2 regions of the Arthrobacter roseus genome follow, and region 1 is predicted to be linked to the other one. Evidence: predicted binding sites of a transcription regulator. Region 1 holds the regulator's gene; the other holds the start of a gene.
What was found. Region 1 encodes HrcA, which represses chaperone genes, less so after heat shock. Its sites were predicted from a motif close to TTNGCACTCGNNNNNNNCGAGTGCNAA; they were not measured.
Positions count from the first base shown of each region.

Region 1 (14,965 bases):
TCTGCAGGGAAATTAGTCCTCGTCCCAACGGCCTAGTCCTTGCATAACCAGGCTCAATGCGGCTGGTCCAGCGGTGGAGGACCGAAGCACATTCCGGCCGAGCCGAGCGGTCACCGCTCCTGCATTCTTGAACCGGTCAATCTCCTGTGGGGAGACACCGCCCTCTGGTCCTACCACGAGAGCGATCTGCGAACCCCTCGGCTTCCGGCTTTGGAGGACGTGGCTCAGGGAAGACTCGGCGGTCTCATGCAAGACGACGACAAGGTCAGTCTTCTGCATCCACACCGCGAGTCTCCCTGTATCCATGGGCGGGACGATCTCTGGAATCCGTGATCGGCGCGACTGCTTGGAAGCGGTTAGGACTACTGACTCCCATTTACGCACCCCCCTACTTGCCTTATCGGCTTTCCATCGCACAATTGAGCGATCCGCCTGCCACGGAATGACAGCATCTACGCCAAGTTCGGTGGCAGCCGCAATGGCCATCTCGTCCCGATCACCCTTCGCAAGTGCTTGTACGAGGGTCACTGATGGTTCCGGCACCGTCTCATAATCGAGTGAAAGTACCCGCAGCATTATGGCTTCAGAGGCGATCTCCGTGACTATGCAGCTGGCCCGGTGTCCCTGACCGTCGACGACGTCAATGGCTTCCTCGATGTCGATCCGTTTGACAACGGCGTGCCGTGCTTCAGCCCCGGTGAGCCGAAGCACGCCTCCTGGTAACGCGTCGGCGACCTCAAGAGGGTTACCGAAGAAACACTGATTGCTCATGGTTACCGGTTGCCAAGCCGTTCGCGTAATCGTGAAAAGACGCTGCTGCCGGTCGCTGCGAGTTTGCCTTCGGCGAACTGTTCTCCGCGGAGGGAGGCAAGCTGCCTGAGAAGTTCCTCTTGCTCGGAGTCGAGCTTCGAAGGCGTCTCGACGTTAATATGGATTCGAAGATCGCCGCGGCCGTAGCCACGAAGATGCGTCACACCAAGTCCGCGCAGGGTGATGATCTCTCCTGACTGTGTCCCGGCCTTGATGTCGAGCTCGCGGTCGCCGTCAAAAGTTACCAGCTGAAGCGAAGTTCCCAGCGCTGCCGCTGTCATGGGCACCGACATCGTCACGTGGAGATCGTCGCCTTCTCGGATGAAATTGGCGTCTTGGGCAACACGAATGTCCACGTAGAGGTCGCCCTGAGGACCGCCGCCTGGGCCAACTTCGCCTTGACCACCAAGTTGGATACGTGTCCCTGTAGCAACACCTGCCGGCACTTTGATGGTCAACGAACGACGGCTGCGTACGCGCCCCTCTCCTGCACATTGGTGACAGGGATCGGGGATCACTGTTCCCAACCCCTGACAGCTGCCGCAGGGTGCCGTGGTCATGACCTGACCGAGGATGGAACGCACCGCCCGCTGAATCTGTCCGCTACCGTGGCAGATGTCACAGGTCTTTGGACTCGAGCCGGGCTGGCTGCAGCTGCCGTCGCAATCTGGACATACGACAGCAGTTTCCACATCGAAGGTTTTGTTGGCGCCGAACACAGCGTCTTTGAGATCGATCTGCACACTGATCAGAGCGTCCTGACCGCGCCGGGTCCTGGACGGCGGCGCACCGGCGCCAGGGCCGCCTCCACCGAAGAAGGTTTCGAATATGTCCTGGAAAGCAAATCCTGAGCCGGAATGTCCGCCACCGAACCCACTGTCGGTTCCGTTCTCGTTGCCTGTTGTGTCGTATACGCGCCGTTTTTGGGGATCTGCAAGCACCTCGTATGCCCGTGTGACCAGCTTAAACTGCTCCGAGGCGTCCGGCCCGGAATTGACATCGGGGTGAAGCTTGCGTGCCAGTTTCCGGTATGCCTTCTTGATTTCCTCGCCAGTTGCGTCGCGGCCTAGCCCGAGGACTTCGTAGTGGTTGCTCACGTACATTTCACTTCCTGTAGTTCGTGCCCCGGAGGGGACTTCTCTGACCCAGAGGCCCCGGAGATCACTCCCCGAGAATTCTCGACAAATATCGGGCAACTGCGCGAACCGCTGCCATGGTTGTGGGATAGTCCATGCTCATTGGGCCCAGTATCCCGATCCTGGCGGAGTAGTCCGGTCCGTAACCCGTAGCGATCACGGATGCCTCGGACAGCCCGCCATGGGGATTTTCTCGGCCTATACGCACCGACATGCCACGTTTATCCTGTTCCATTTCAGTTAACAAGCGAAGCATGACCACCTGTTCCTCGAGTGCTTCAAGGACGGGTCCGATGGTCAGTGGAAAATCTATGGTGGAGCGTGCAAGATTCGCTGTGCCGGCCAAAATGATTTTGTCCTCCCTGTCGATGCGGGCCAGGGAGCTCAGCGCCTGCCCGAGCGTCTCTGCGGTCACATTCGAATCAGGAGGAGTTCGGCGAAGTATGTTTGACAACCGAGTTTCGACGGCGGCCATCGGCTGGCCGGCCAGCTCCGTGAGAAAACGCTGTCTATGATCGAGCAGCACTTCTTCGGAGATCCGGGTGTCGAGCGAAATTATTTTCTGCTGAACGGTCCCGGTGTTGGCTATCAGGACAATGAGTACCTGGGTGGGTGCAAGAAGCACGAACTCGATATGTCGGACCGCTGTTCTGCTCAGGTGCGGGTACTGGACCACTGCTACTTGATTGGTGAGCTGAGCCAGCAGCCGAACCGTACGGTCCATGACGTCGTCGAGATCGTCAGGACCCTCAAGCAGTGCCTGGATGGCACGTCTTTCCGGGCCGGACAACGGCTTTACCTCGGCTATCCGATCAACGAACCGTCGGTAGCCTTTGTCTGTGGGAATTCGACCGGCACTCGTATGAGGGGCAGCAATGAGCCCCTCCTCTTCCAGTATCGACATGTCATTTCGAATAGTTGCGGAAGAAACGCCCAGATGGTGCCTATCCACCAGTGCCTTGGACCCGACTGGCTCGCGGGAGTAAACATAGTCTTCAACGATGGCGCTCAGTACCTCCATCCGGCGTGGTTCACTCACCGAAGTCACCTCCTGCGCTCTCCCGTGGTCGGATCATGGTCCAGGGATCGAAGTTAGCACTCGACACACCCAAGTGCTAAGTCTAATACCTCTACCCGGTCTGGCAGGACTTGCTAGCATCGTGGTCATGACCACATACGGATGGGGACCGCAGGACCTGACCGAACCGAGCCGCAAGGAACTGATGGAAGTTGAGGCCTCTGCGGGCGTGGTCCTGGAGGACAACCAGACGGGATGGGTCGGTGCCGTCGTCCGAGTAGAGAAGTCGGGTGGCCTCCATGTGATGTCCCTGGAGGATCGCAACGGCAAAACACGGAGCTTCCGTTTGGGCTATGGGTTCCTACTCGATGGCGAGCCCGTAAAAGTTGTTTCGCCACAACCCCGTACTGCCGAAGCCACAGTGCATCGGACGGCATCGGGATCGCTGAAAGTAGCAGCAGCACGAGCTCGAACTGCCCGTGCCAGCAGGATCTGGGTTGAGGGTAAACATGACGCAGAACTTGTGGAAAAGGTCTGGGGCGAAGACCTCCGACATGAGGGGATCGTTGTCGAACCGCTGCACGGCATCGATGATCTACGTGGTGCGATTCGAGATTTCGACCCGGGACCGCAACGTCGTCTAGGTGTTCTCGTTGACCACCTTGTCTCCGGGTCGAAGGAGTCGCGCATAGCGCAAGACGCAATGTCTTTACCCGGCGCGCGATCGAATGTCCTCATTGTCGGGCATCCCTACGTTGACGTGTGGCAAGCAATTCGGCCACGTGTTCTTGGATTATCGCAGTGGCCGGAAGTTCCACGGGGCGAGGACTTCAAAACGGGAATTCTTACTCGCATCGGCTGGCCTTACGCGGACAAGGCCGACGTCGGGCTGGGGTGGCATCGAATGCTCAGTGCCGTCTCCAGCTACGCTGATCTGGAGCCATCCCTGTTGGGCCGAGTGGAAGAAGTCATCGATTTCCTGACTGCATAAGTAAGATAGGTAGAGCAGCGTCCGTAGCAGGCGAAACAACGTTCGGCCTCCGAACGGGACCGTCCACGGAGATAGAGGAAAAGGAAGTATCAGTGTCCAACCCCGCCAGTCAGGACCGGCCCGGCGAAGACGGCAAAGCCCGGTCGAAGCCCCAATATCAGGGCTCACCCGCGACTGCCTTGCCCCTCACTGCGTCCGAGGACCGCCAATGGGCTACGTTGGCCCATTTCGGTGGCATCCTATTTTTTATACCGTCACTAATTATTTACTTGGTATTCCGCGAGCGTGGGCCATTCACCGCCCAAGAGTCTAAAGAGGCCTTAAACTTCACGCTGCCACCTTCGGCGATAGCCCTCGTCGCGTTCCTGCTATCTCTGCTGCCAGGTATTGGGGGTGTATTCGCGGTTATCAATGCATTGGTCTGGGTGGGCGTTACCGTCTACTCGGTCAAAGCGGGAATCCAGGTAAACCGAGGACGTCCCTACCGCTATGACTACAATCTGCGCCTCTTACACTAATCGTCGGGCAACAGTCTGCGGACCACCGCATCGGCTAGGAGCCGACCACGCAATGTGAGGATAAGGGTGCCACGAATGGCGGACTTTCCGTCGACAAGTTCCTCAGCAATCAGATCTGGGACCTGCCTACGGGCAGCTGCGTCCAACCCATCGATGTTCAACCCCTCGGACAGCCTGGTACGCAGCATGACGTCTTCGACCCTACGGGTCGGCTCATCAAGTGTTTCACGACCGGCGGCCGGGGATTCTCCAGCCACCAGACGCGCGGCATAAGCGCGTGGATGCTTAACATTCCACCAACGAACGCCACCGACATGAGAGTGGGCACCCGGACCGATCCCCCACCAGTCCTCACCCCGCCAGTAAGCGAGATTGTGTCGGCATTGTTCCGACTCCGATCTCGCCCAGTTACTGACTTCGTACCATCGCATGCCGGCAGCCTGCAGCTTCTGCTCCGCTAAGAGGTACTTATCCGCATGGTCGTCATCGTCCACGCCGGGAACCTCTCCCCTGCGAATCTGCGCAGCGAGCTTTGTCCCCTCCTCGATGATCAGGGCGTAGGCCGAAATATGATCTGGTGCGTAACTCAGCGCGGCGTTCAGGCTTGTCTCCCAGTCCAACAAAGACTCGCCCGGAGTACCGTAAATTAAGTCGAGGCTGACAGACAGGCCGGCATTACGCGCCCACTTGACCGCCTGCGGGACGCGCTCGGGTGAATGCGTGCGGTCCAGTACCTTGAGTACGTGCGGCTGCACCGATTGCATGCCGAAGGACACGCGGGTAAACCCCGCTGCTGCCAACGCTGTCAGGGCTTCTGGAGTCACCGAATCGGGGTTGGCTTCAGTTGTTACTTCCGCCCCTGGAGCAAGCCCCCAGGTATCAATGGCAGCAGCAAGTACCGACGTTAGATCCTCGGTATCCAGCAGTGTTGGAGTCCCCCCGCCGAAAAAGACAGTGCTTAGCGGTCGCCCTTGAACACCAGAGCTGACAAGGACATTCTGAGCCAGCGCAATTTCTCTGCAAGCGGTCGAAGCGTACTGATCCTGCGACGCACCCCCTCCGAGCTCAGTGGCCGTGTAAGTGTTGAAATCGCAGTATCCGCAACGGACTGCGCAGAATGGAATGTGCACATAGAGTCCAAAACTGCGTCCATCGCTGCCTACCGCAGCTTGCGCCGGGAGTAAACCATTAGCCGGTGCTGGCTCTCCAAGCGGCAACGCACCGGGCATCAGGGTTGTCCGTACCTGTTGGGGAACGGCATTACTTCTTCGCTTTGGCCTTCGAATCGTCGGAGGACAATGCCGCCACGAAAGCCTCCTGAGGAACCTCGACGCGGCCAACCATCTTCATCCGCTTCTTGCCTTCTTTCTGCTTCTCCAGCAACTTCCGCTTGCGCGAAATGTCGCCACCGTAGCATTTGGCCAAAACGTCCTTGCGGATGGCCCGAATATTCTCTCGGGCGATTATCCGCGAACCGATGGCGGCCTGAATGGGCACCTCGAACTGCTGGCGTGGTATCAACTCGCGAAGCTTGCCCGTCATGAGAACGCCATAGTTGTACGCCTTGTCCCGGTGTGTGATGGCACTGAAAGCATCTACCTGTTCACCCTGAAGAAGTATGTCCACCTTGACGAGATCAGCTGCTTGCTCACCGTCTGCCTTCCAATCAAGGGACGCATAACCACGAGTCTTCGATTTCAATAGGTCGAAAAAATCGAAGACGATCTCAGCCAGTGGCAGCCGATAAAGCAATTCCACGCGCTCTTCGGACAGATAGTCCATTCCACCAAGCTGGCCGCGGCGCGTCTGGCAAAGTTCCATAATCGCTCCGACGAACTCACTGGGCGCCAATATCGTGGCGGACACCATGGGTTCGCGCACTTCAGTCACCTTCCCATTGGGGTACTCGCTGGGGTTGGTGACCGTGATGATCGCGCCATCTTCGAGCGTCACGTCGTAGACGACGTTCGGTGCTGTTGAAATAAGGTCCAGATTGAACTCCCGCTCGAGCCGTTCCCTGATGATTTCCAGGTGCAGAAGACCCAGGAAACCTACGCGGAATCCGAAGCCAAGTGCAGCCGAAGTTTCAGGCTCATACGTGAGCGCTGCATCATTGAGTTTGAGCTTGTCCAGGGCATCTCGTAGGACAGGGTAGTCAGTACCGTCAATCGGGTAGAGCCCGGAGAAAACCATGGGCTTCGGATCGGCGTACCCTCCGAGCGATGTTGCTGCGGGTTTGGCGAGATTGGTCACCGTGTCGCCGACTTTTGATAGCCGAACATCCTTGACACCGGTAATAAGGTAACCGACTTCTCCGACGCCAAGGCCTTTGGTGATTGTGGGCTCTGGAGAGCTGACACCAATTTCCAGCAGCTCGTGGCTTGCCTTCGTTGACATCATCTGAATCCGTTCCCGCGGACTCAATGTTCCATCCACCACGCGGACATAGGTGACAACGCCACGATAGGTGTCATAGACGGAATCGAAAATCATTGCGCGGGCTGGCGCGTTGGCGTCGCCCACGGGAGGGGGCAGATCAGCAACGATTTTGTCGAGTAGAGCTTCGACCCCTGCACCCGTCTTGCCGGAGACAAGCAAGACGTCTTCAGGGTTACCACCGATGAGATTGGCGAGCTCTTCAGCGTATTTTTCGGGCTGTGCACCGGGTAGATCGATTTTGTTCAGTACAGGAATGATTGCGAGGTCGTTCTCCATGGCCAGGTAAAGATTGGCCAGAGTCTGTGCCTCAATTCCCTGTGCTGCATCTACTAGAAGCACAGCGCCCTCGCAGGCGGCCAGTGAACGGGATACCTCGTACGTGAAGTCAACGTGGCCCGGTGTGTCGATCATGTTCAAGGCATAGGCTGTGCCGTTTAGTTCCCATGGCATGCGCACAGCTTGGGATTTAATGGTGATTCCGCGCTCACGCTCGATGTCCATACGGTCGAGATACTGCGCTTTCATATCCCTGCTGTCCACCACGCCGGTAAATTGCAACATCCGGTCCGCCAGGGTGGATTTCCCATGGTCGATATGGGCGATGATACAGAAGTTTCTGATGATCGCCGGATCCGTTGCGGCGGGCACCGGTGCGGTGCGGGCCATGGGAGACACTGGCAGTTCCTCACTTTTTGCGGGCAGGGGCTTCAGGGTACCGTTTGGACGGCGACCGTCGAACCTACATCCTCCCATGCTAGCGCGACAACTCCGGACAACCCCTGCCCGCTTACCGTCTGGTGCACTGCGCACCCAGATGGTTTGTTCATCTGCGTAGGTAGGTAGTTTTCTGCTAGTGTTGACTGCTGTGTGTCCGAGCAGGTCGACGGGCACTTCAGTCCAGTCGCCATTACGGTATCCCCACGCCGCTCAGTCAATGGCTGGAAAGAATTACCCTCACCGACCAGTCCGCAATACAAAGAGAGTCTCCATACGTGGCAAATATCAAGTCCCAGAAGAAGCGCAATCTGACCAACGAAAAGGCTCGTCAGCGTAACAACGCTTTCAAGTCTGAGTTGAAATCAGTCATCCGCACCGTCAACACGGCCGTTGCCTCCTCAGATAAGGAAGCAGCTGTTACTGCGCTGGCTACGGCCAGCCGCAAGTTGGACAAGGCAGTGTCCAAGGGAGTGATCCACCAGAACAACGCGGCAAACCGCAAGTCGGCGATCTCCAAAAAGGTCAACGCCTTGTAAACAGGTCTTGAATGTGGCCGGTTCCTCACGAGGAACCGGCCATTTCTATGTTCAGCTTCGGTTCGCGAGGGAAATAACGGTTATGGCCCGTTCCACGGCATATACGGGGTCCCTGCCGGCGCCTTTAACCTGAGCATCCGCTTCGGCGAGAACTTTTATTGATCGGATGACGGCCTCCGGAGTCCATGAGCGACCATCACGGCGGGCTTGCTCAACCTGCCACGGCGCCATGCCAAGATCTTTGGCCAACTGTGCACTGCTTCCACTGGCTTGGATAACCTTGCCGACTGTCCTGACTTTCATAGCCAGTGCGGCGACGAGTGGTACGGGATCGACTCCGGTGGCCAGCGCGTGCCTCGCCATGGACAGTGCCTGCCCGCCCCTGCCGGCCAAGGCTGCGTCCGCCACCTTGAAAGCTGTGGCTTCCACCCGTCCACCGTAGTACTTCTCCACAGACTCAGCTGTTATGGACCCTTCAATGTCCAAAGAAAGCTGCTGACAGGCTGCCGCGAGATCCGAAAGCTGAGATCCGACTGCGGAAACCAATGCTCTGACCGCGTCAGGATCGATTCTGCGTCGGGAGGCACGAAATTCTGACGCCACGAAGGCAGCTTTGTCGCTGTCCTTCTTCAGTGGCTGGCAGTCGATGACGGGAGCACCCGATTGCTGGACGGCGTCCAGCAGCTTTTTGCCTCTGTTGCCTCCTCCGTGGCGCAGTACGAGCACGACATCAGGTGCCGGCTCACTGGCGTATTGGAGTGCATCGGTGAGGAAATCATCATTCATCTGCTCCAGCTGCACGACTTCTATCAGCTTGGCATCACCGAACAGGGACGGCGACGCATGCATTTCTAGCTGACCCGCAGCGTAGTTCGACGCGTTGAGGTGAATAGTCTCCGTCTCGGGCCGCTGTTCGCGGACTTTGCGGCGGATCAAATCGAAGGCACGCGTACCCAGATAGTTCTCCGGGCCGACTACGAGCACCACACGAGCAGGATGGGCTTCGGTCCAAGAAACGGAGTTCTGGGAATGACCCGTTTTATGCTTGCCTGGGGCAGGACTCATGAGCCACCTATCGGGACGGATGAATTGATGAACCCCTCTAGATTGCCACGCAGGCTGCGTTCGGCCAACTGAGAGCGCAAGATCAAAAAGATCTGGCGATCAACTTATCCTCGACCATGTCCAGGGTGAATGATCCCGCAACGTCAGTCCTCAGAACGGTAGTGCCCCCTGATTCCAATGCGTTCACGATGGTCGGTCCAGGGTGACCATAGGTGTTCTTGGCACCAACAGAGATCATCGCCAGACGGGGCCGGACCTGTTCTACAATGCGCGAACCACCATTACGTGCGCCGTGGTGGGCGACCTTCAACACGTCTATGGTCCCGGACGCGATGTTGGGCTCGGCCGCGAGAAGCCTGGCGGCTGCATCCTCCTCGAGGTCGCCGGTGAAGAGGATGGTGGTCTCGTGGCCAGCTTCGCGAGCACTGACCAAAAGCACACAACTCATGTTGTTCTCATTGGTCGATGTGAAGGACTCAGCGGGCCACAGAACGCGCCAACTCACATTGTTCTGCTGTCCGGCATCCCCTGCTGTCACCGGTACTTGCGGAACATCTGCGATGGCGGCCCGTATGTTCTTCGGCAGTGGTTCACTCGTGGATGAATAGGCGATCTTCTTGACAATTCGGCCCTTCATCACGCCTTGAATGCCGCCGTAGTGATCGGCGTGGGAATGTGTCAACACCAGCAGATCTATGACCTCGACTCCGAGATTCCGCAAGCAACGATCCATTGGCTCAGGCTCCGGACCGGTATCAATGACGATCGCCGACTTCGGGCCGGTGCGGACAGCGAATCCGTCACCCTGCCCGACGTCGCAGGCGGCGATGTTCCACTGCGGCGCCCGTTGCCATGGCATGGGGAGGACGTCCACGGCGAGAATGACGAGCACGGCGGTAAGCGCGGTGCTGATGACAAGCACTCTTCGCTTTCGGCTGGGTCCGACAATGCGCAGCTCATCGGGTGGACGCTTCAACCGGTGATTGAGGACCGCAACGCAGCCGATGAATAGCAATGTGACGAGCGTTGCCAGCACGATTCCTGCTGGACCATCTAGCCACGGGGTGGAAGCCGCGGGCAGGTCAGAGAAGAAGCGTGCGGTAAGGGCAACCCATTGTGTGCCCACGGCCGCCAGCAGATTCGGTGCAAGAGCCAGGGCCGGGTGAATTGATCCAGCCAACACACCAATCATCCCCAAGATCGTTATGAACGGGACAACCGGGGAGGCCAGAATATTCGCGGGTACCGAATACGTTGGCAGTGTTGGATCCAAGGTAAGAATGACCGGGGTGCAGAGCATCTGTGCTGCCATCGGAATGCTGAGAATGACCGCTACAGCCCGGGGCATGATCGAGGACAATACCGTCACCAACGGCGGACCAATCAGAATGAGTCCGGTGGTTGCCAGAACCGACAGAATGAACCCGTACTCAGCATGAATCCAAGGATCAGCGACGATCAGGAAGATGACCGCCACTTGCAACAGACCAAAAGAGAGCTTGCCTCTGCCTGACAAGACGGCGAGGACTCCGAGGGACCCCATCACCGCTGCGCGCAGTACGGACGGGTCCGGGCGGACAAGCAACACGAACCCCGACAGTGCCGCCATCGCGAGCAGGACGGCGAGTCCTCTTGGCAGTCTGCATAGCCGAGCACACAGGAAAGCGAAGGCCAGCACGAAGGCGCAGTTTGAACCGCTGACCGCGGTCAGATGGGTAAGGCCGGTGCTCTTCATAGCTGTTTCGAGCTCATCGGTGAGCATGCTTCTGTCGCCAAGGACCATCCCTGGAAGCAATCCCCGAACATCGGGCCCGAAATTGGAAGCCGCATCACGAAATGTAGCTCTCATCTGCGAGGTCGCCGATGCCCAGCCCGACACCTGTGCCTGCACCTGTGGCACAGCAGACGAATAGAGTGTTGCGGTGAACCCCGAGCCCGGCGGTGGCGCCGCGAGTTTTCCTGTGGCCCGGATCCTGTCTCCCATGCCTACGTCAGCCCACGGCTCTCCACCGATAAGGAGCATCCGCGCATTGGATCCGTACTGTCGACCATTCGCGACGACGCCATCAACAGCAGCCTCGATCTTGTATCGTCGCGCTCCCCATTGACTCGACATTCCGTCGGCGTCGGACGTTGCCCGCAGCTGCATGACGACTTCGGAACCTGCCGCTGCATCCGCGGCCAGATCACCGGCCTGTCTTGTGTCCAGGTGAACGGCGGCGGAGAACACGACGGCTGCTGCGACGGCCAGAGGCACGACGAACAGTAGCACGAGTGAGATCCGGCGGAACATGACACACAGGATGAGCAAGACCACCGCTCCGGTTGCGACAAGTGCTGCGATGAAGAACCCGGCATTGGAGTCCGTGTGCGTTGCCAAGACCGCGGCGCCCCCGGAGGCTACGGCAGCGGGTAGCAGTCTCAGATCTTTGTATGGACGGGCCGAATTCTCTGCTGGTTCAGCAGGCGGTCGGTGAGCAGCAAGGATTGGGTGAAGGCGCGCCCAGAGTCCTATTCCTTGTGTATTGGCGGCTTTGTTGTCCTGTTCAGTGGTAGATGCCGAGTCAATAAACTTTCGCCAAGGGCTTTGCTGTCCCATCTAAACCGTGACCAGGTCTGCAAGAGAAGCCATCATAGCTTCGCCTACTCCTGATACGGCGTCCAGATCGGCGATGCTGGAATATCCGCCGTGTTCTTCACGCCACTTGACAATTCTCCCCGCAAGGACGGGCCCGACACCAGGTAAAGCTTGAAGCTCATCTGAGGAAGCGCTGTTCAGGTTCACAAGGCCGCCACTCTCCTCAGTGGCTCCTGCTCCGGCTCCAGCAGGTACTTGTTCGCCCACCCTGGGAACGTACAATTGCACACCATCGGTCAGCGGTGCTGCTAAATTTACTGCGTCCAGTGCAGCCTCGGGCAGGGCTCCACCTGCCGCCTCGATGGCTTCGAAAATCCGGCTTCCATCCAAGAGCGAGACAACACCGGGCTTATTGACGGCGCCTGCAACGTGCACAATGATGTCACCCCCTTTTGTCACCCCCTTCTGCGTGCTTTCGGACTTTTGGGCGTCGTCATCGCCTTCCGGTTCCGTAGACGGAAAAACGCCGGGAGGCACCGGCGAGGAATCAGCAGCGCCGACTTCATCAATGCTGACGGCCGCGAGGGGTTCGTTGGGCTGCTGAAGGAAGATGATGAGGCAAGCCGCAGCGATGAGCACAAGGCACATTCCGGTCACACCGACCGCGATTCGGAATCGCGGAGTACCGCTCACCGGCTCGGGCGCCATATCGTCTGAGGACGATCGACTTCCGGCTTGTGTTGCCCACCTGTGACGGCCCATAAAATGAGCCTAGGATCCGTAGAGCCTGTGAACAGTGGCTGTCCCAAGAGATGTGGATGGTTTGGGAGGCTAGCCAACCTGGGGAGGGGAAGTTGAACTATCTGCGGGTGCAGCCACTACCGAGGACGCCACAGCGATGGCCACGGCGCCCAATCCTCCGTGGGCGGCCAGTACGGCGGGGAGCCGAGACTGGACAATATCGACTTCCGGCAGGTGGGCCAGCAACTCATCCACAACGGCGCTTGCCTGTTCCTCATTGCCAAAGTGATGAACAGCTATCAAGGGCGTTCCGCTTCTGGCCAAAGCGTCCATCACAACGATCTCGACAAGGCGCCCCACGGCGCGCGGAGCGGTACGCGCCTTCTCCAGCAGAACAATACCGCCGTCGACAACCTGCAGAATTGGCTTGACGGCCAATAGCATTCCGATCCACCCCGCTGCTGGCCCGATACGTCCGCCTCGCCTCAGCTGATCCAAAGACGGTACATAGAAGTACAGGTTCGTTTCAGCTGTCATCTTTCGCGCCCGGTCTGCCACGACCGCCAGAGACGACCCTTTTGCGGCTTCTTCAGCGGCGGCGATCACTCCATAGCCCATCGCCATGGCAACTGTTCGGCTATCGAGGACTTCCACCGGAAAGTCCACGCGGCGTGAGGCCAACCGGGCTGCATCCACCGTTCCCGAGAGAGCCCCGGATAGGTGAATCGAGACTGCACCGGTGAACCCTGCCAGTTTCAGCTCTCTGTACTTGGCTTCAAATTGGCCCGGCGACGGCCTCGAAGTGACGACGCGCTTTCCTTCCGCAAGGGCGATCGCCAACGTTGACGTCAGATCGACTTCGTCCTCGCTGAATATCCGATCGTTGATCATGACCGGCATCTGGACTGTGCTCACCGTGCCGGGTAGAACCGCGGTTGCGCCATGCGTTCCGCCCGCCGTGTCAGGTAAAGCCGCTGCAGAGTCGGTTACAACGGCGATGCGTGTCCCGCTTCCAGGCATGCTGGAGGCTGGCGCTTTCCTGATGCGCTTCGAAGCACGGTCCAGCCAGCTCATGACCAGAACCTACACGGGAACGATGTTGACCAGCTTGGGCGCTCGGACTATCACCGTGCGGATCTCCTGCCCATCAAGCGCTCGCAGAGCTGCTTCTGATCGCAGAGCCAGATCCCGGAGTTCGTCCTCGCTGATATCCGGTGACACCTCGAGGCGGTCACGGACCTTGCCCTTGACTTGGACCACGGCTGTAATACTGTCCACCGTCAACAAGGATTCGTCAACGGTCGGCCAACCTGCAGCGGCCACCGAGGGCTCATGCCCGAGGATCGACCACATATCCTCCGCAGTATAAGGGGCAAAGAGACTGAGCACGACGGCGACCGCCTCCGTTGCCTCCCGCACTGCTGGATCGGCTGCACCAGCCCCCGAATCGATTTCCTTGCGAGTGGCGTTCACCAGTTCCATGATTTTGGCAATGACAACATTGAACTTGTGCTGGTCCAGCAGCACGGAAGCGTCCGCGACTGTCCTGTGCGTTGCTGAGCGAAGGCCCCTGTTTCCCATTGATGGATCGGTTCCGGGCGTGGTGGCAACATCGCGGGCGAGCCGCCATGCGCGGGCCAGGAACTTCGCGGACCCGGATGGCGAAACGTCTGCCCAGTCCACGTCGTCTTCCGGTGGTGAAGCGAAAATCATGGTCAGACGGACCGCATCAACACCGAAAGTGTCCAGCTGCTCCCCCAGATCAACGCCATTACCCAGAGACTTACTCATGGCCTTGCCGCCGTTGAGCACCTGACCCTGGTTCAGCAAAGCATTGAACGGTTCATCAAAGTCGATGAGTCCAAGATCATTAATGACCTTGGTGAAGAACCGGGCATACAAGAGATGGAGGATAGCGTGTTCGACTCCTCCGACGTACTGCTGCACTGGCAGCCAGTTGTTGGCGGCGTCAGAGTCGAAAGGTCCATCAGTATACCCTGGCGACGTGAACCGCAAGAAGTACCACGAGGAATCCACAAAGGTATCCATGGTGTCCGTATCCCGGGTAGCACTACCGCTACAGCGCGGGCAATCCACTGCAGCCCAATCACGTGCCGCGGCCAAAGGAGAAGTGCCCTTCGGCGCGAGCTCCTCACCACGCAGGTTCTCTGGAAGGGTGACCGGAAGCTGGTCATCTGGAACCGGTACCTCACCGCAGCTGGCGCAGTGAATGATGGGAATGGGAGTTCCCCAGAATCGCTGTCGTGACAGCAACCAATCGCGGAGCCGGAAGTTGACAGTTTCTTCGCCGGCGTCACTGGAGGTAAGAATTCGGACGGCTACAGCGACCGCCTCCTCTTGCGGCAGGCCTGTAAGCGACCCTGAGTTGACAAGCGTTCCATCTCCCGTGGTCGCC
Region 1 is NZ_JAFBCU010000001.1:1,867,277-1,882,241, forward strand. Features, by position in the region: gene JOE65_RS09125 (16S rRNA (uracil(1498)-N(3))-methyltransferase) at 13-771, opposite strand; gene dnaJ (molecular chaperone DnaJ) at 774-1,907, opposite strand; gene hrcA (heat-inducible transcriptional repressor HrcA) at 1,972-2,985, opposite strand; gene JOE65_RS09140 (DUF3097 family protein) at 3,113-3,955, shown strand; gene JOE65_RS09145 (magnetosome magnetite crystal formation protein family) at 4,048-4,473, shown strand; gene hemW (radical SAM family heme chaperone HemW) at 4,470-5,702, opposite strand; gene lepA (translation elongation factor 4) at 5,734-7,587, opposite strand; gene rpsT (30S ribosomal protein S20) at 7,905-8,165, shown strand; gene holA (DNA polymerase III subunit delta) at 8,217-9,230, opposite strand; gene JOE65_RS09170 (DNA internalization-related competence protein ComEC/Rec2) at 9,313-11,610, opposite strand; gene JOE65_RS09175 (helix-hairpin-helix domain-containing protein) at 11,830-12,570, opposite strand; gene JOE65_RS09180 (DegV family protein) at 12,640-13,623, opposite strand; gene leuS (leucine--tRNA ligase) at 13,633-14,965, opposite strand, start outside.

Region 2 (14,965 bases), 950 kb from region 1:
AACGGGGCTGACCACGCAGCCAACCCTTGCCAGTCAGCCTACTGATGATTAAATGATCACGCCATCTCGTACGTGAACCGTCGACCGCTCATACCAGCGACTTCACAGAGCCCGCTGGTATGCTCAAATGCGATGAAACTCCGTTCAGCAACACTCCAGGAAGCCCAGCAGTGGGACCGCCACATCCTCACCAACCCTGACGGCGGGGACCTGCTCCAGAGCACTTTCTTTGCCCAGCAGAAACGGGCCAACGGATGGGTCCCGCGCTACATGGTCTACGAGGCCGAGCACAGCATCTACGCCCTGTTCCTCGTCAAGAAGGTTTATGGCCTGGGCCAGCTCTGGTATTCACCAAAGGGGCCGGGAACGCCCGACGGCGGTCTCTTGAAGGACATCGAGGGAGCCAATGCCGACTACGCACGAAGGCACAAGGACATCTTCCTGTTCACCATGGAACCGGAAGTTCCCGCGGACACGGCTCTGCCGGCGTCGTTCGTCGCTGTGAAGCCCATTCAACCGAACGTGCACACCATCATCGTGGATCTCACACCGAGTGAAGAGGATATTTTCGCAAGCTTTCGCCAGCGCGGTAGGCGGTCCGTCCGCAAAGCAGAGAAGCAAGGCATCACCGCAGAGACGCGTCCAGCGACAGCCGAAACCATGCAGCTGATGTACGCGCTCTACAAAGAGACGGCTGAACGCGGGGGCTTTTACCTGCGTGACTACGCCTACTACGAGCACTTCTGGGGCTCGGCAGCGCAGCAAGGCCGCGGGTCTTTCCACTTCGCCATCAAGGATGGTGAACCCGTCGCCGGCATCTTCGTCACCCACTTTGGTACCAAGGGCCTCTATAAGGACGGCGCCAGCTCGAAGGCTGTCGGCAACTCAGGGGCTCCGTACCTACTGCAGTGGGAAGTCATGAAGCACCTGAAGTCACAGGGCGTCACCAGCTACGACCTCCACGCCACCCCGCCGCCAGAAGCGATGGAAGATAAAGACCATCCCAGCTATGGGCTCGGGCAGTTCAAATCCGGCTTCTCCAACGACATCGTGTCCTACATCGGTACCGTTGATCAGCCCGTCCGGAAAATTCCTTACATGTTCTGGCAGCGGATCGGTCAACGGGCGGCGTTGTCCCTCTCCCACCGAATCCGCCACCGAATCTACTTCTAGACCACCGTTCACCACCACTGACTGATGGGGGCCCGCCTTGGCTCGTTTCGAAGCACGTCACGCCTCGGCCCAGGAGATCGCCGCCTGGGACGAGCACGTCATTGCCAATCCCAATGGCGGCAACATGATGCAGTCACAGCCGTTCCTTGAGGTGAAGCAGGAGCAGGGATGGACGCCCATTCACCTGGTCATCGAGGGCGAAGGGGTAGTTTCCTATAACCCCGTACTGGAGAAGAGCTTTCCCGGTCTCGGGAAGCTCTGGTACATGATCAAGGGCCCAGACACAGCCTTCGGTGAGGACATCCCGGACATGGTGGAAGCGGTAGCTGGACTGGTCCGCCGTGACCGGCTCAGGGTCTTCGCCATCAAAATAGAACCCGACGTCGTCGACTCGGTTGGTGTTCGCGAACAGTGGACAGCCAGGGGGCTGGTGAAGTCTTACAACATTCAGGTCAACGACAGCACAGCCATCCTGGACGTGAGTCTGGACGAGAACCCGTTGCTGCGTACCCTGCATTCACGTGGCCGCAATGCTATCCGCCGGGCCATCCGTGAAGGTGTTGAAGTACGGAACGTGCACGGCAACGAAGAAACCTTCCAATCGATGTACTCCATGATCTGCACCGCGCAGCAGGGCAAACTCTCTGCCATCCCCAGGCCTTATGAGTACTACAAGAGTTTCTGGGAGAAGTTCCTTTCTGCCGGTCTTGGCCGATTCCTGTTCGTCTACGAGGACGGAAAGCCTTCGGTGGGAGCGTTCGTCGTCAAGTACGGAAACAAGGGAACCTACAAGGATGGTGGGTCCGTACCCAACCGGAACCAGTACGGCGATTCGCACCTGCTCCAATGGACAGCGATCAACCAGCTCAAGGCCGAAGGCATCACAGAGTACGACTTCTGTGGCACGCCTCCGGCAGACGATGTGAAAGACAAATCACACCCCCATCACGGCATGGGTTTGTTCAAGACGAGCTTCACCAAGACTGTGACGGACTTCGCGGGCTGCTATGACTTGGTGCTCAGTCCAGTGAAGTACCGTTTGTGGAATACCGTGGGCGAGCGAATTACACGACAACTCTACTGGCGTAAATACCAGCAACCGTTTTACTGACAGACACGGGCCGTCGAAAGGCTGGCCAACCGGAAGAGGTGATCCTGTGAACAACGAAACAGACAACGATCAGGAACGCCCTGCCACGGACAGTCAGCCCAAGGCAGGCCTCATTCCGCGTGTGCCGGCGCCGTCCAGGGTTCAGAAGCCCGAGCCACGGCCAGCTGAGCAGCGGAAACCGGTACGCAAACAGTCCAAGCCGCTGAAACAGGCAAAGTCGGGCAAGACGGTGCGCCCATTGCCCACGGACGCACTGCCTACCACCCCGCACACGGTCAAGCCGGACAAGTCTCAGCTGGCGTCGCGAAGGATGCTGCGCAAACTCGTCCAGGGTGAATCTCCGCCAACCCAGGCGATGAGTATCGTTGAGCGACTCGCCGGAAGCCCGTACTCAAACCCCTTGATCGCACGCAATGGGCCTGATGCCAGCGCTCGTAAAACTCTGGACTTCGCCCTTGGCCTAGCCGAAACCATGTTCCGGTACGGCGCGGGTGCCCTGGAAGTAGAGACAAGCATTATCGCGGTGACCACGGCGTTCGGCCTCGAAAACATCGAAGTCGACATCACCAATCAGTCCGTGGTGTTGAATTACTCGCCCAAGGAGCACACGCCGACGTCGGTCCTGCGCGTCGTCCGGTCGTGGACCAATAACTATGCTGGCCTCACCCAAATTCACCAGTTGGTGACGGACATCATCGATGGTGGGCTCACACGTGTCGAGGCCTCCGAAAGACTGAAAGAGATCACCACACGCACCAAACCCTTCGCTCGTTGGATGGTGACGGCCGCGTTCGGTATCTTCGCCGCAGCGATCGTCGCGTTCATCGGCGGAGGCCTGCTGGGCTCACTCATAGGCTTTGGGATCTGCATGGCGGTGGATCTCGTCTCCCGAACGCTGGGCAAATGGCGTGTTCCCGAGTTCTTCGCTGTTGCGACGTCAGCGGCGCTTGTGACGTTCACCGCCATGGGGTTCTGGTGGCTGAAAGTGGACATCGAGCCTGCACTGGTGGTCTCCGCCGGGATACTTCTCCTCTTGCCAACTGGACGTCTTGTCTCAGCTACCCAGGACGCGATCAACGGTTTCCCCGTCACCGCCGGCGGAAGGTACCTGTCCGCCTTCTTTGTCTTCGCTGGCATTGTCGCCGGAATCGCCGTCGCGCTGGTGGTTGGCCTCATGTTGGGTATAGAGCAGTTGGACGTCATCGTCTCGCAGGGATCCATTTATCCGCTGCCCGTGGTGGTGGTGCTGGTGTTCATAGCGGTGGCCATGATTTGTATCGCGGAACAGACCGACGTGAAACTTGTGCTGCCGACGTCGCTGGTCGGTGTGGCAGGCTACCTGCTGTACTACTGGGTGCTGACGTTGGGCTTCGGATACCGGCTGGCACCAGCCGTAGCTGCTGTTTTCATTGGAATGCTGGCCAGGATCGTGTCGCTGAAACTCGGTGCACCTCAGCTGGTTGTCGCTGTCCCAGCCGTCATGTTCCTCTACCCCGGGCTGACTATCTTCCGCTCCATGTATGACCTGAGCGTGGAATCAGAAGTCATGACCAGCGGCGCCGTCGGGTTGTTCAATGCCTTGACTATCATTCTGGCGATTGCTGGCGGCGTGGTCCTTGGCGACAACTTGGCCAGGCCCTTCACCCGTGGTCTCAGCAGCAACGAACGTCGAAGCAACCGACGCCGCTAGCAGCCCGGGAGCTACTCACGGATCTAACCGCCAGTCCACGGGGTCCCCACCCTGTGCGACCAGCATTTCGTTGACGCGGCTGAACGGCCGCGACCCAAAGAACCCGCGTGCGGCGGACAACGGACTGGGGTGGACGGATTCCACAGTGGGAATATCTTCAAGGAGGGGCGCTAGCTTCTGTGCGTCGCGTCCCCAAAGAATTGCCGCCATTGGTTGACCGGTCCGACGTCGGCTCGTCACCAGTGCACGGACGGCCAGATCTGTCACGTTTTCCCACCCTCGGTTTCGGTGGGAACCGGCATCGCTGACACCAACGGTGAGGCATCGGTTGAGCAGAAGTACCCCCTGCCGAGTCCACCCCGAAAGATCCCCGTGCGGGGCAGTCGAGATCCCCACATCCGTGGCCAACTCGCGGTAGATGTTGTTCAGGCTTCGCGGCAGTGGGCGAACCCCTTTGTTGACAGCGAACGCGAGGCCCACTGAATGCCCCGGTGTGGGGTAAGGATCCTGCCCAACGATGAGAACACGGACCTGTTCCAGCGGTTGCTGAAAGGCGCGCAGAATGTTCTCCGATGACGGCAAGAACGGCCGTCCAGCGTCCAGTTCGCTCTGCAGAAACGCTGCGAGTTCATGCAGCTGAGGTTCCGCGGACGCCATTGGCCCCGCCCATCCGGGCCCAACCACGTCGTCGACTGTTGCCGGGGACGCGAAGAGCAGGGGCGCAGGTTCCTCACTGGGCAGGGTGAAAAGTGCTTCATCGGAGTTCACTCCTCCATCTTGGCCGACTTCTACCGTCTACCGCGAAACGGGCCTACGTTGTTGTACTGCTGAATGACACGTGTGTCATTCGCGATTATCATTGAAGCGGGACAGCTTTGTTCACAAAAGATTTATTCACTACAGGGAAGCGCGGTGCACCATGGCCCAGCCCGAAGCAATCATCCATGAGGATGCCGTTGACCAAGAAAGCCCTCTGAGCGCTCGTGACCAGCAGATGCTCGCCCTGGAGCGGCAGTGGTGGAAGTACGCTGGGGCCAAAGAGCAGGCCATCCGCGAACTGTTTGATCTCTCCGCTACGCGTTACTACCAAATCCTCAACGCCCTCATCGACACAGAGGACGCGCTGGCCCATGACCCCATGTTGGTCAAGAGATTGCGTAGACTACGAACAACCCGGCAGCGCGCCAGAACGGCCCGGCGGTTGGGCCACGAAGCTTAACCTCTAGTCAACGCCTTAAGGACCCTACCGGACATGACCCAGTATCCACGCGACGAGTTCGATAAGGTTCCGGAGTCAACGTCCCGTCAGGGTGTTCACCGCGAACGGCTCGTTACTCCTGGTTCCGGTGGCCTTGGCTTGATCATCACGGTGGGCCTGCTGGCACTGCTTGTGGGACTCGCGGCCTATTTTGTCCTCCCGAGAATGGGGTTGAACGCCGGTGATGACGGCACGGCATCGGTGTCTACAGCACAGACCTCCTCGCCCGCCTCCACGGATTCAGCCAGTGCGTCGGCAAGTGCTTCCGCGAGCGCGGATCCAACCGAGGACCCTCCGGCCAACCCCGAAACGAGCGAACCAGCCGTGGAAGAAAGCGCTGAGCCCACCGAGCCCGCTGCCACGGTCAATAAGAGCCAGTCTGTAGCGGTCATGAACGCGACTGTGGTCCCGGGGCTGGCCAACAGCGCAGCCCAACGCATCAGCGCTAATGGCTGGACTCCTGGAGCCATCACGAACTGGGCTGGACAACCATTGCAGGCGTCGATCATTTACTACAACGGATCTGAGCAGCTACCGAACGCCCAAGCGCTAAGCGCGTTGCTTGGCATCCCAACGCTTGTGGACTCCGCTGCCGTTGGACCTCTTGCCGTTGTCCTGGGACCTGGATTCCAGTAAGTCGCAGCGCCCTCCCACCCAATGGGACATTCCTGCCGTTTTGAGACCTAACAGGAGCGTGGAATGAGCAGTTTTCTGATGGACGGGGCTCAAGTTCGTCTTCGTGACTGGCAGCCAGATAATCTACCTGTCTACCGTGAGTGGCTGCGTCCCTACCAGCAATGGCATCTCTGGGACGGACCGTATTTTCCGCCTCCGCCGCCGCCGCCGTCGGATGCGGAGGCCGACGCCGCCGTCGAACGTCTTGAGCATCACATCACCACCGACGATTGGCCGGATACGCGTACCCGGGTTGTCATCGCGGACAGTGTCACAGACCAGCGCATCGGCATCACAGTGTTCGACGTCGGTACCCGCGGGTGCGGCGTTGGCACAGAAGCGTTGGGGCTCTGGGCGGGCTACCTTTTCGGTGGGACCGATATCCGGCGCCTCGACTACTCCACGTGGTCGGGGAATACGGCCATGTGCAGGGTGGGGCAGAAGCTCGGGTGGAAAGAGGAAGCCCGTTTCCGGGACGCCCGGGTGGTGCGCGGTGAAGTCTTTGATTCCGTGGTGTACGGCATCACGCGGGATGAGTGGCACCGAGCGCGCACGATGACGGTGGGACAAGAACTTTGACAGCCAGCGGCACTACCTCCACTGATGCTGGAAGGGCGCACACCATCTCGCCGTCGGCGTAGACGTTCAACGGTTTGTTGGCGGTGATGGTCACTCTTGAGCCCCGGTCGAAGCTGATGCTGCGTTGTTTCAGGTGCGTGCCGCGGTAGGAGCGCAGGAATGTGGCAATCATGGAGAGAACTCCCGCCCGGCCGAGCGATACCACGTCGAGCAGGCCGTCGTCGGCTTTGGCTTCCGGGCAAATTCGTAGCCCGCCGCCGTACTGGCCCACATTCCCGACGGCGACAAACCAGCCGGAGAACGTCGTCGGCCGGTCATCGGTTGTGACGGTGAATGTCACGTTGCGCCAGTTTAGAATGGCCTTGAGCCCGCCGTAGAGGTACACGAACGGACCGAGGTACAGCCGGGCGTTGTTGCCGTATTCGTTGGCGAGTCCGTCAAATCCGACGTTAGCGACGCCGAAGTATGCTCGCCCATTGATCAGGCCCAGATCGAGTGCCTTGACGTCGAGCGTCGTGAGCGCACGCACGGTTGTCACCGGGTTCAACGGAAGACCGAGCCGGCGGACCGTATCGTTTCCCCTCCCGCCAGCCAGGGGGAGGATGACGGCACCGGAATCGCGCGCTCCGGCTGCGGCCGCTCCGAGGAAACCGTCCCCGCCGAGAACTGCGACGAGATTGCCGGGTTCAGCCTGGCGTGCCTGAGCGGTGGCGTCGTCAAGGCTCTCGGTGATGGTGACAGTGAGGGTGAATCCGACCGCACGCAGGGCACTGGCCGTCTCTGGCCAGAGTTTGAGGCCGCGGCCGCTCCCCGAGACTGGGTTCACCAGAAGCAGAGCCTCGCGGCCAGTGATGGCGGTCATTCGGGCGTCCCTTCGCCATGGGCGTATGGATGGGGGATGCCGGCTGCAAGGGCGATGATCTCTTCTGCCATGGGCTGTGCCTTGGCGGCATCGGCGGGTACCAGAGCCAATCGTGTGCGGCGTTCTAACAGGTCCTCCACGGTAGTGGCGCCTTCGGCGAGCACGCTGAACAGCAGCTCTGCGCCGGTAATGTCGGTGCCCTCGAAGAGTGGCTCTCCCAGCGCTGGATACTGTCGCTGGAGCGCGCAGACGCTGACGGCATCTGTCCCATATTTTTGGATCAGGCGGGCGGGCGCCTGGACGTCGTCGAGCTCGTTCAGTCCGGAGGCTCCCACCAGCGGTAGGGTGCGCGTGTTGCACGTGCGTCCGTAGCCCAGCCGACGAGTCACGACGTCGACGGCGTCCTGTGCCATCCGCCTGTACGTGGTCAGCTTTCCACCGACAACGGTGATGGGCTCGCCAGCGACATCCTGGATGAGATGCCGGCGTGAGATGTCCGCAGTGCCGCGAACGTTGTTCTCATTGGTGGACTGCACCAGCGGCCGCAGCCCGGCGAAGGAGCCGACGACGTCGTCGCGCGTCAACGGGACAGCAAGGGTGGTGTTGACAACGCCGAGGAGGAAGCCGACGTCGTGCTCGGGAACCTGTGGTTGGTGGCCTTCCGCCTGCTGATCCTCTTCGTCCGTCAGCCCAATGTAGACGACGCCGGTGGATTGCGGCAGGACGAACACATACCGGCCAAAGAGACCGGGAACGGCGACGGTGTGCGCGGTGTGCGGGTTACCCAGCCGCTCCGCGCGCACCACGAGATGCGTTCCCCGGCTGGGAGTGATAGTCAGACCTGGCTCAAATTCAGCGGCCCAGACGCCGGTGGCGTTCACCACTGTACGGCCGTGGATCGTTATCGCCTGAGCTGTTCGGGTATCGACCGCGTTCACCGAGGTAGCCGTCATACCGGTGGCTTTGAGGTTGCGGATCACGTGTGCGCCGAGGCCCGCCGCCGTCCGCACAATGCCCAGGACAAGGCGGGCGTCGTCGATCACCTGTCCGTCCCAGTAGAGGATGCCGCGCCGTATCTGATCCGCATCCAGTGCCGGGACCATGGCCGCAACGGCTTGGCGGGACAGGAGTTGTGGTCGGGGGAGTATGGCACCACTCATGCCGGAGAGCCTGCGCAGGACGTCGTAGATGACGACTCCAAGTCCGGCGGTCGCCGCCTCGAGCGGATGCGCCCTGCGGCTGTCGGGGATAATGAATCCCAGCGGATGGACCAGATGTGGCGCGATGCGGCTCATCAGCCAGCGCCGTTCCACCGCGGATTCCCATGCCACCGCAAAGTCCATTTTTGCCAGATAGCGCAGCCCACCATGGACAAGTTTTGAGCTGTAACCGCTGGTTCCTGAGCCGAAGTCGTTGCTTTCGACCAGAGCGACACTGAGTCCCCTGCTTGCAGCGTCGAGGGCAACGCCCGCGCCCGTCACACCTCCGCCCACCACCACAACGTCGACAGTGTGGCTGGCTACGTGATCCAGTGCCAGCTGGCGTGTGGCGTCGTTGATCCACGTTTGATTTTCCGCGGAGTTCGCGTTCATGGAAGTGCCCCAGCCGTCTTGGTGCCGGGCGGCGTCAGATAGCGATCCAGCATTTTCCGCAGTTCCGCAATCGAGTCCTCAAAGGCATCGATCCGGAGTAGCATCCGCGATGAGAGTGCTACTCCCTGCAGGGCTAGCAGCAGTGTTGTGGCAGTCCCGGGCCCGGCTTCGATGGTGCCGTCCGTGACGCCGTCGTCGATCAGAGCACCCAGTTGGTCGAGAATGAGCTGCTGGCTTTTTCCAAACCTGTCCGTCACATACGGGATGAGGAATTCCGGATCGCGCTCGCCGATCGAGGTGAGGAGGTCCGACGTCGCGAAGACGCGGACGCTTTCGACCGCAAAGTGGACGAGTGTTTCGCGTGCCGGACCGGACGGGGATACTACCTGGACAGTGCGCGTGTAAACGCGGAATTCGCGGGTGAGTGCCTGCAGCACTGCGTTCTCCACAGATCCCATTCGCCGGTAGAAGGTCATGCGGGATATGCCTGCGCGGTCCGCGATGTCATTGGCTGTCGTTCGCCTGATTCCATGGAGAATCACTGCGTCTCTGGTGGCGACGAGAAGTTCCTCGTCGGCATCCCGAGTGATACGTTGCGACTTCATGTGTAACACTGTATCTCATGGTGACTAACATCACAGAAGAGGTCGGCCGCTCAGTCTGGTACGGCTGGGGCAACCCAGACAGGGCCAGACCGCTCAGCCCCAGCGCCCGGAAATTTCTGCGGCGAACGTTGAAGCTCACGAGCGTCGACGACGCCCGCCCGCCCGTTGATTGGTCTGGTGCCCGGGTTGGTGCCGTTGCCATTAGCGACGAGGTGCTGAGCGAACTCCGTACTGCGCTCGGCGCGGACCATGTCTCTACCGAATCCGTGGACCGCATCCTCCACTGCGGCGGAAAGAGCACCCCGGACCTCCTGCGCCGCCGCAGCGGAGACGCATTGTACGCGCCCGACGTCGTCGTCTTCCCCGGCAACACCCAAGACGTTCGCGAGATTCTGGACATCAGCCTCCGACGGCGGCTGGCAGTGGTGCCCTTCGGCGGCGGAACCTCCGTGGTGGGCGGGGTAGAGCCCGTGCGCGGCCCGTTTGAAGCCGTCGTCGCACTGGACCTGCGGCGCCTGAACAGCCTCCTGCACATTGACCCGCTGAACCGGACAGCAACCTTCGAGGCCGGCATCAGGGGCCCTGCTATTGAGGCGGCGCTCGAACCGCATGGCTTCACGCTGGGCCACTTTCCCCAGAGCCATCAGCAGGCCACCCTGGGCGGCTACGTCGCCACCCGGTCCGCCGGCCAGGCTTCCACTGGTTACGGCCGGTCCGATGACCTCGTGAAGTCCGTTCACGTCGAAACCCCGGCCGGACCGCTCGACGTCGGATCCTCCGCGCCAGGCACGGCCGCTGGCCCGCAGCTGCTCGACGTCGTCGTCGGAAGCGAAGGCACCCTTGGTGTCATCACGACGGCCACGGTCAAGATCACCCCGAAGCCGGACCACAAGACGTATGGGGCGTGGTCGTTCCCATCGTTCGCCGCTGGAGCCGAGGCGATGAGGCGATTGCAGCACGACGGCGTGCGCGGCGACATGCCGCACGTCTGCCGACTCAGCGATACGGATGAAACGGCGTCGACCTTCAAACTAGGCGGTTGGAAGACCGGTGCGCTCTCGCGGTATCTGGCAGTCCGCGGCCAGAAGACTCCGTCGCTCGCCCTCTTTGTCTGGGAGGGAAGTGCCAGCGAAATCGCTGGCCGTAAGCGCCGGAGCGCCCGGATCCTGAGGGAATCCAGGGGCATAAGATTGGGCCCCATGCCCGCGCTGGCCTGGGAACATGGCCGGTTCAGCGGCCCGTACCTGCGTGATGAGCTGCTGACCCGGGGCATTTACGTTGAAACCGTCGAAACCGCGGCGACGTGGAGCAGGGCGGAACAAACGTATCGGAGCGTGCGCGCCGCGATCCTCGAAGCACTTCGGACGAACGGTGGCGGTGCCTTCGTTCAGACGCACATTTCACATGTGTACTCCGACGGTGTGTCCCTCTACTTCACGTTCCTTGCCGGACTCGAAGATGACGGTTTGGCGCAAAACGCGCGGGTCAAGGAAGTCGCGTCGAGCGCCATCGTGGCAGCAGGCGCAACGATCACGCATCATCACGCCATCGGAATGGACCACTCTCCCTACCTTGAAGCAGAAATCGGTGGGCTGGGCGTGAAAGTCCTGCGTGGCATCAAACATACTCTCGACCCTGACGGCATCATGAATCCGGGAAAACTTATCCCGGCACACAAGGAGGAACAGCAATGAGCAGTACTTTGGGATCTATTGCAGGATCATCAGTTCTGATCACCGGCGCCGCGATGGGCATGGGCAAAATGTACGCTGAACTCGCGGTGAAGGACCATGCCGCGCACGTGATCCTGTGGGATATCAACGCCGAGCTGCTCGAAAAAGCTGCCGCGGAACTATCCGGTCAGGGATCGCAGATCCACCCCTACGTCGTGGACATCAGCCAGCTTGAAGCCATCGAGGCGGCAGCCGAGAAGGTAAGAAACGACGTCGGCAATCCCGACATTCTGTTCAACAACGCTGGAATCATCCGCGGGAAATACTTTTGGGAGCACGACCAGCGCTCAGACATTGCTGCCACCATGGCAATCAATGCGCTGGCCCTCATGCACATCACCCGCGAATTTCTGCCGGGCATGATCGAGGGCGGACGAGCATCCAGGATCGTGAATGTGGCTTCGGCGGCAGGCCTGATCGCGAACCCGCGGATGAGCGTCTACACGTCATCCAAGTGGGCGGTCGTGGGGTGGAGTGACTCGCTGCGGCTGGAACTGAAGCAGGCGGGGCACCACCATATTGCGGTGACCACGTTCTGCCCGGCCTACATCAAGACTGGGATGTTCGAGGGGGTGCGTGGGCCGCTGATGACCCCGCTGATGGAGCCCAAAGCCGTCACAGAGCGCGTGTGGCAAGCCATGAGAGAGGGAGCCCCGATCCTGATGATGCCGTGGACAGTGAAGCTCAGCAAGGCACTGCGCGGAGTCCTCCCGCTTCCCGTCTGGGACATTGTTGCAGACAAGGTGTTTGGCGTGTACAAGTCCATGGAGCACTTCACCGGGCGCAAATAGTTCACTCGTGAGGCGTTATTCCTTGAGCGGAACGCCGCGCGCATCTCGGCGGAACGGCTCTGCGCCAACCAGGATCATGATGCCCTCGATAAAGCCCCACACCGCGCCAACACCAAACGTTACTAACGTTACGACGATCTGCAGGATGCCGATACCTGTGTGACCCAGATAGAAACGGTGAACGCCGAAGCCGCCGAGCAGGATACCAAGCAGCCCGCCAATCAGCTTTGACTTCTGTTCCACGTATGGCTGGCCCGGCATCCCATAGGGCTGCTGGCCGTAAGTGGGCGGCTGTTGCCCGTATTGCTGCTGTTGGCCGTAGGCCGGAGGCTGCTGCCCGTATTGCGGCTGCTGCCCATACTGCTGGCCGTACGGCGGCTGTTGACCGGAGGGTGGGGGCTGTTGCCCGTACTGCTGCTGGCCGGGGGTGGACTGCGGGTTCTCCTGCGGGTTGCCGTACTGGGGCTGCTGATCCTGATCGTCAGGAGTCTGTGACTGGTGGTCGTCCGGAGAGTCCGGGGTGCGTTCTGACATGTTTGTCTCCTAGCTAGTGTTCTTCTGCAAATAACGTATGTCACCTGACAGGCTTTCACCATGGGGACCTTCCCCCATTCTGCCGTCAGGGTTCGTTATCGTCATGCGGGTTGTGGTCCGCCTGAGACGACGAAGATGTACTCCATGGCTTGCACTCGGCAGGGTAGAGTGCTAATTATGGAGTTAGCACTCTCGCGTGTGGACTGCTAAAACTTCACGCGTAAAGTGAACCTGACAGTTCCTGTGGTGAGGGATGGTGTCGGAACGTACAGAGATCGTTCCGGGGCATTCCGTCCGTCGCGGGCACCTCCGGAATTGTCAAGACCTTGCATTGAGGCAGACCTGTCCCTGAAAGGACCCAAGCCGTTATGGCCAAGATCATTGCATTTGATGAAGAGGCGCGTCGCGGCCTCGAGCGTGGGTTGAATATCCTCGCCGATGCCGTCAAGGTAACGCTCGGCCCGCGTGGTCGCAACGTTGTCCTTGAGAAGAAGTGGGGCGCCCCCACGATCACCAACGATGGTGTATCCATCGCCAAGGAAATCGAGCTCGACGATCCTTACGAGAAGATCGGCGCAGAGCTCGTCAAGGAAGTTGCCAAGAAGACGGACGACGTCGCTGGCGATGGCACCACGACCGCAACGGTGCTTGCCCAGGCACTGGTCAAAGAAGGCCTGCGCAACGTCGCAGCCGGCGCTGACCCGCTGTCCCTGAAGCGCGGCATCGAGAAGGCCGTTGAAGCAGTGACACGGGAACTGCTGGCCTCCGCTGTGGAAATCGAGACCAAAGAGCAGATCGCAGCCACCGCTTCGATCTCCGCCGGTGACCCGCAGATCGGTGAGCTGATCGCCGAAGCGCTGGATAAGGTTGGCAAGGAAGGCGTCATCACGGTCGAGGAGTCCAACACCTTCGGCCTTGAGCTGGAACTCACCGAGGGTATGCGCTTCGACAAGGGCTACATCTCCGGTTACTTCGTGACGGACGCAGACCGTCAGGAAACGGTTCTCGAAGATCCGTACATCCTGATCGTCAATTCCAAGATCTCCAACGTGAAGGATCTCGTTGCTGTTCTGGAGAAGGTCATGCAGTCCGGCAAGCCGCTGCTGATCATCGCCGAGGACATCGAAGGCGAAGCACTCGCAACGCTCGTGATCAACAAGATCAAGGGAACGTTCAAGTCGGTCGCCGTCAAGGCTCCGGGCTTCGGCGACCGCCGCAAGGCACAGCTTGCTGACATTGCCATCCTCACCGGTGGCCAGGTCATCGCTGAAGAAGTGGGCCTCAAGCTCGAGAACGCGACGCTGGACCTGCTAGGCAAGGCCCGCAAGGTTGTTGTCACCAAGGACGAGACCACCATCGTTGAAGGTGCCGGAGACGCTGAAGAGATCGCTGGCCGGGTCAACCAGATCCGTGCGGAGATCGAGAACTCGGACTCTGACTACGACCGCGAGAAGCTGCAGGAACGTCTGGCCAAGCTGGCCGGCGGAGTTGCAGTCATCAAGGCTGGTGCCGCAACGGAAGTTGAGCTCAAGGAGCGCAAGCACCGTATCGAGGACGCTGTGCGCAACGCGAAGGCTGCCGTGGAAGAGGGAATCGTCGCCGGTGGCGGCGTTGCCCTGATCCAGGCTGGCAAGACTGCTTTTGAGGGTCTCCAGTTGACGGGCGACGAAGCAACTGGCGCTAACATCGTCCGGGTTGCCATCGACGCACCTCTGAAGCAGATTGCGTTCAACGCGGGCCTGGAGCCAGGCGTTGTTGCAGACAAGGTCCGCGGTCTTCCCGCTGGCCATGGTCTGAACGCTGCAACCGGCGTCTACGAGGACCTGCTCGCCGCAGGCGTCAATGACCCAGTAAAGGTAACGCGCTCCGCTCTGCAGAACGCTGCTTCCATCGCGGGTCTGTTCCTGACCACCGAAGCCGTAGTGGCCGACAAGCCGGAGAAGAACGCTCCTGCTGGCGGTGGCGACGACATGGGTGGCATGGGCGGTATGGGCGGCTTCTAGCCACTCAACCGGTCGGCCAGGCACGGCCTGGCTGCACCATCTGAACACCATAAATGGAGCGTCCCGCATCACGCGGGGCGCTCCTTTGTTTCGTCCTCTCGACATCCCGCGGTCCCATACGCAGAAACGTGGCGGAGGTGCAGATACGTGGTTTCGGCACAACGCCTCTGCACCTCCGCCACGCGTTTGTGGGTACCGGGCATCGGACCGGCAATGCGGGTGTTGAGCGTCACCGCAATCGCGGTTGCGGGCTTCGCGCTGTTCCGTGCACTTAGACGAGACCGATAGCACGCTTTGTCAGCTCCGGGTGGGCGATCTGACGGCTCGCAACCTCACACAGCAGAAGGCCCTCGGTGGGC
Region 2 is NZ_JAFBCU010000001.1:915,391-930,355, forward strand. Features, by position in the region: gene JOE65_RS04745 (lipid II:glycine glycyltransferase FemX) at 133-1,173, shown strand; gene JOE65_RS04750 (lipid II:glycine glycyltransferase FemX) at 1,211-2,284, shown strand; gene JOE65_RS04755 (threonine/serine exporter family protein) at 2,487-3,974, shown strand; gene JOE65_RS04760 (uracil-DNA glycosylase) at 3,990-4,742, opposite strand; gene JOE65_RS04765 (DUF3263 domain-containing protein) at 4,894-5,193, shown strand; gene JOE65_RS04770 (LytR C-terminal domain-containing protein) at 5,227-5,868, shown strand; gene JOE65_RS04775 (GNAT family N-acetyltransferase) at 5,932-6,486, shown strand; gene JOE65_RS04780 (diacylglycerol/lipid kinase family protein) at 6,431-7,348, opposite strand; gene JOE65_RS04785 (glycerol-3-phosphate dehydrogenase/oxidase) at 7,345-8,940, opposite strand; gene JOE65_RS04790 (TetR/AcrR family transcriptional regulator) at 8,937-9,545, opposite strand; gene JOE65_RS04795 (FAD-binding oxidoreductase) at 9,563-11,239, shown strand; gene JOE65_RS04800 (SDR family NAD(P)-dependent oxidoreductase) at 11,236-12,069, shown strand; gene JOE65_RS04805 (TM2 domain-containing protein) at 12,085-12,603, opposite strand; gene groL (chaperonin GroEL) at 12,972-14,606, shown strand.
Region 2: the regulator HrcA is predicted to act here: its motif matches at 12,787-12,813, upstream of groL (chaperonin GroEL).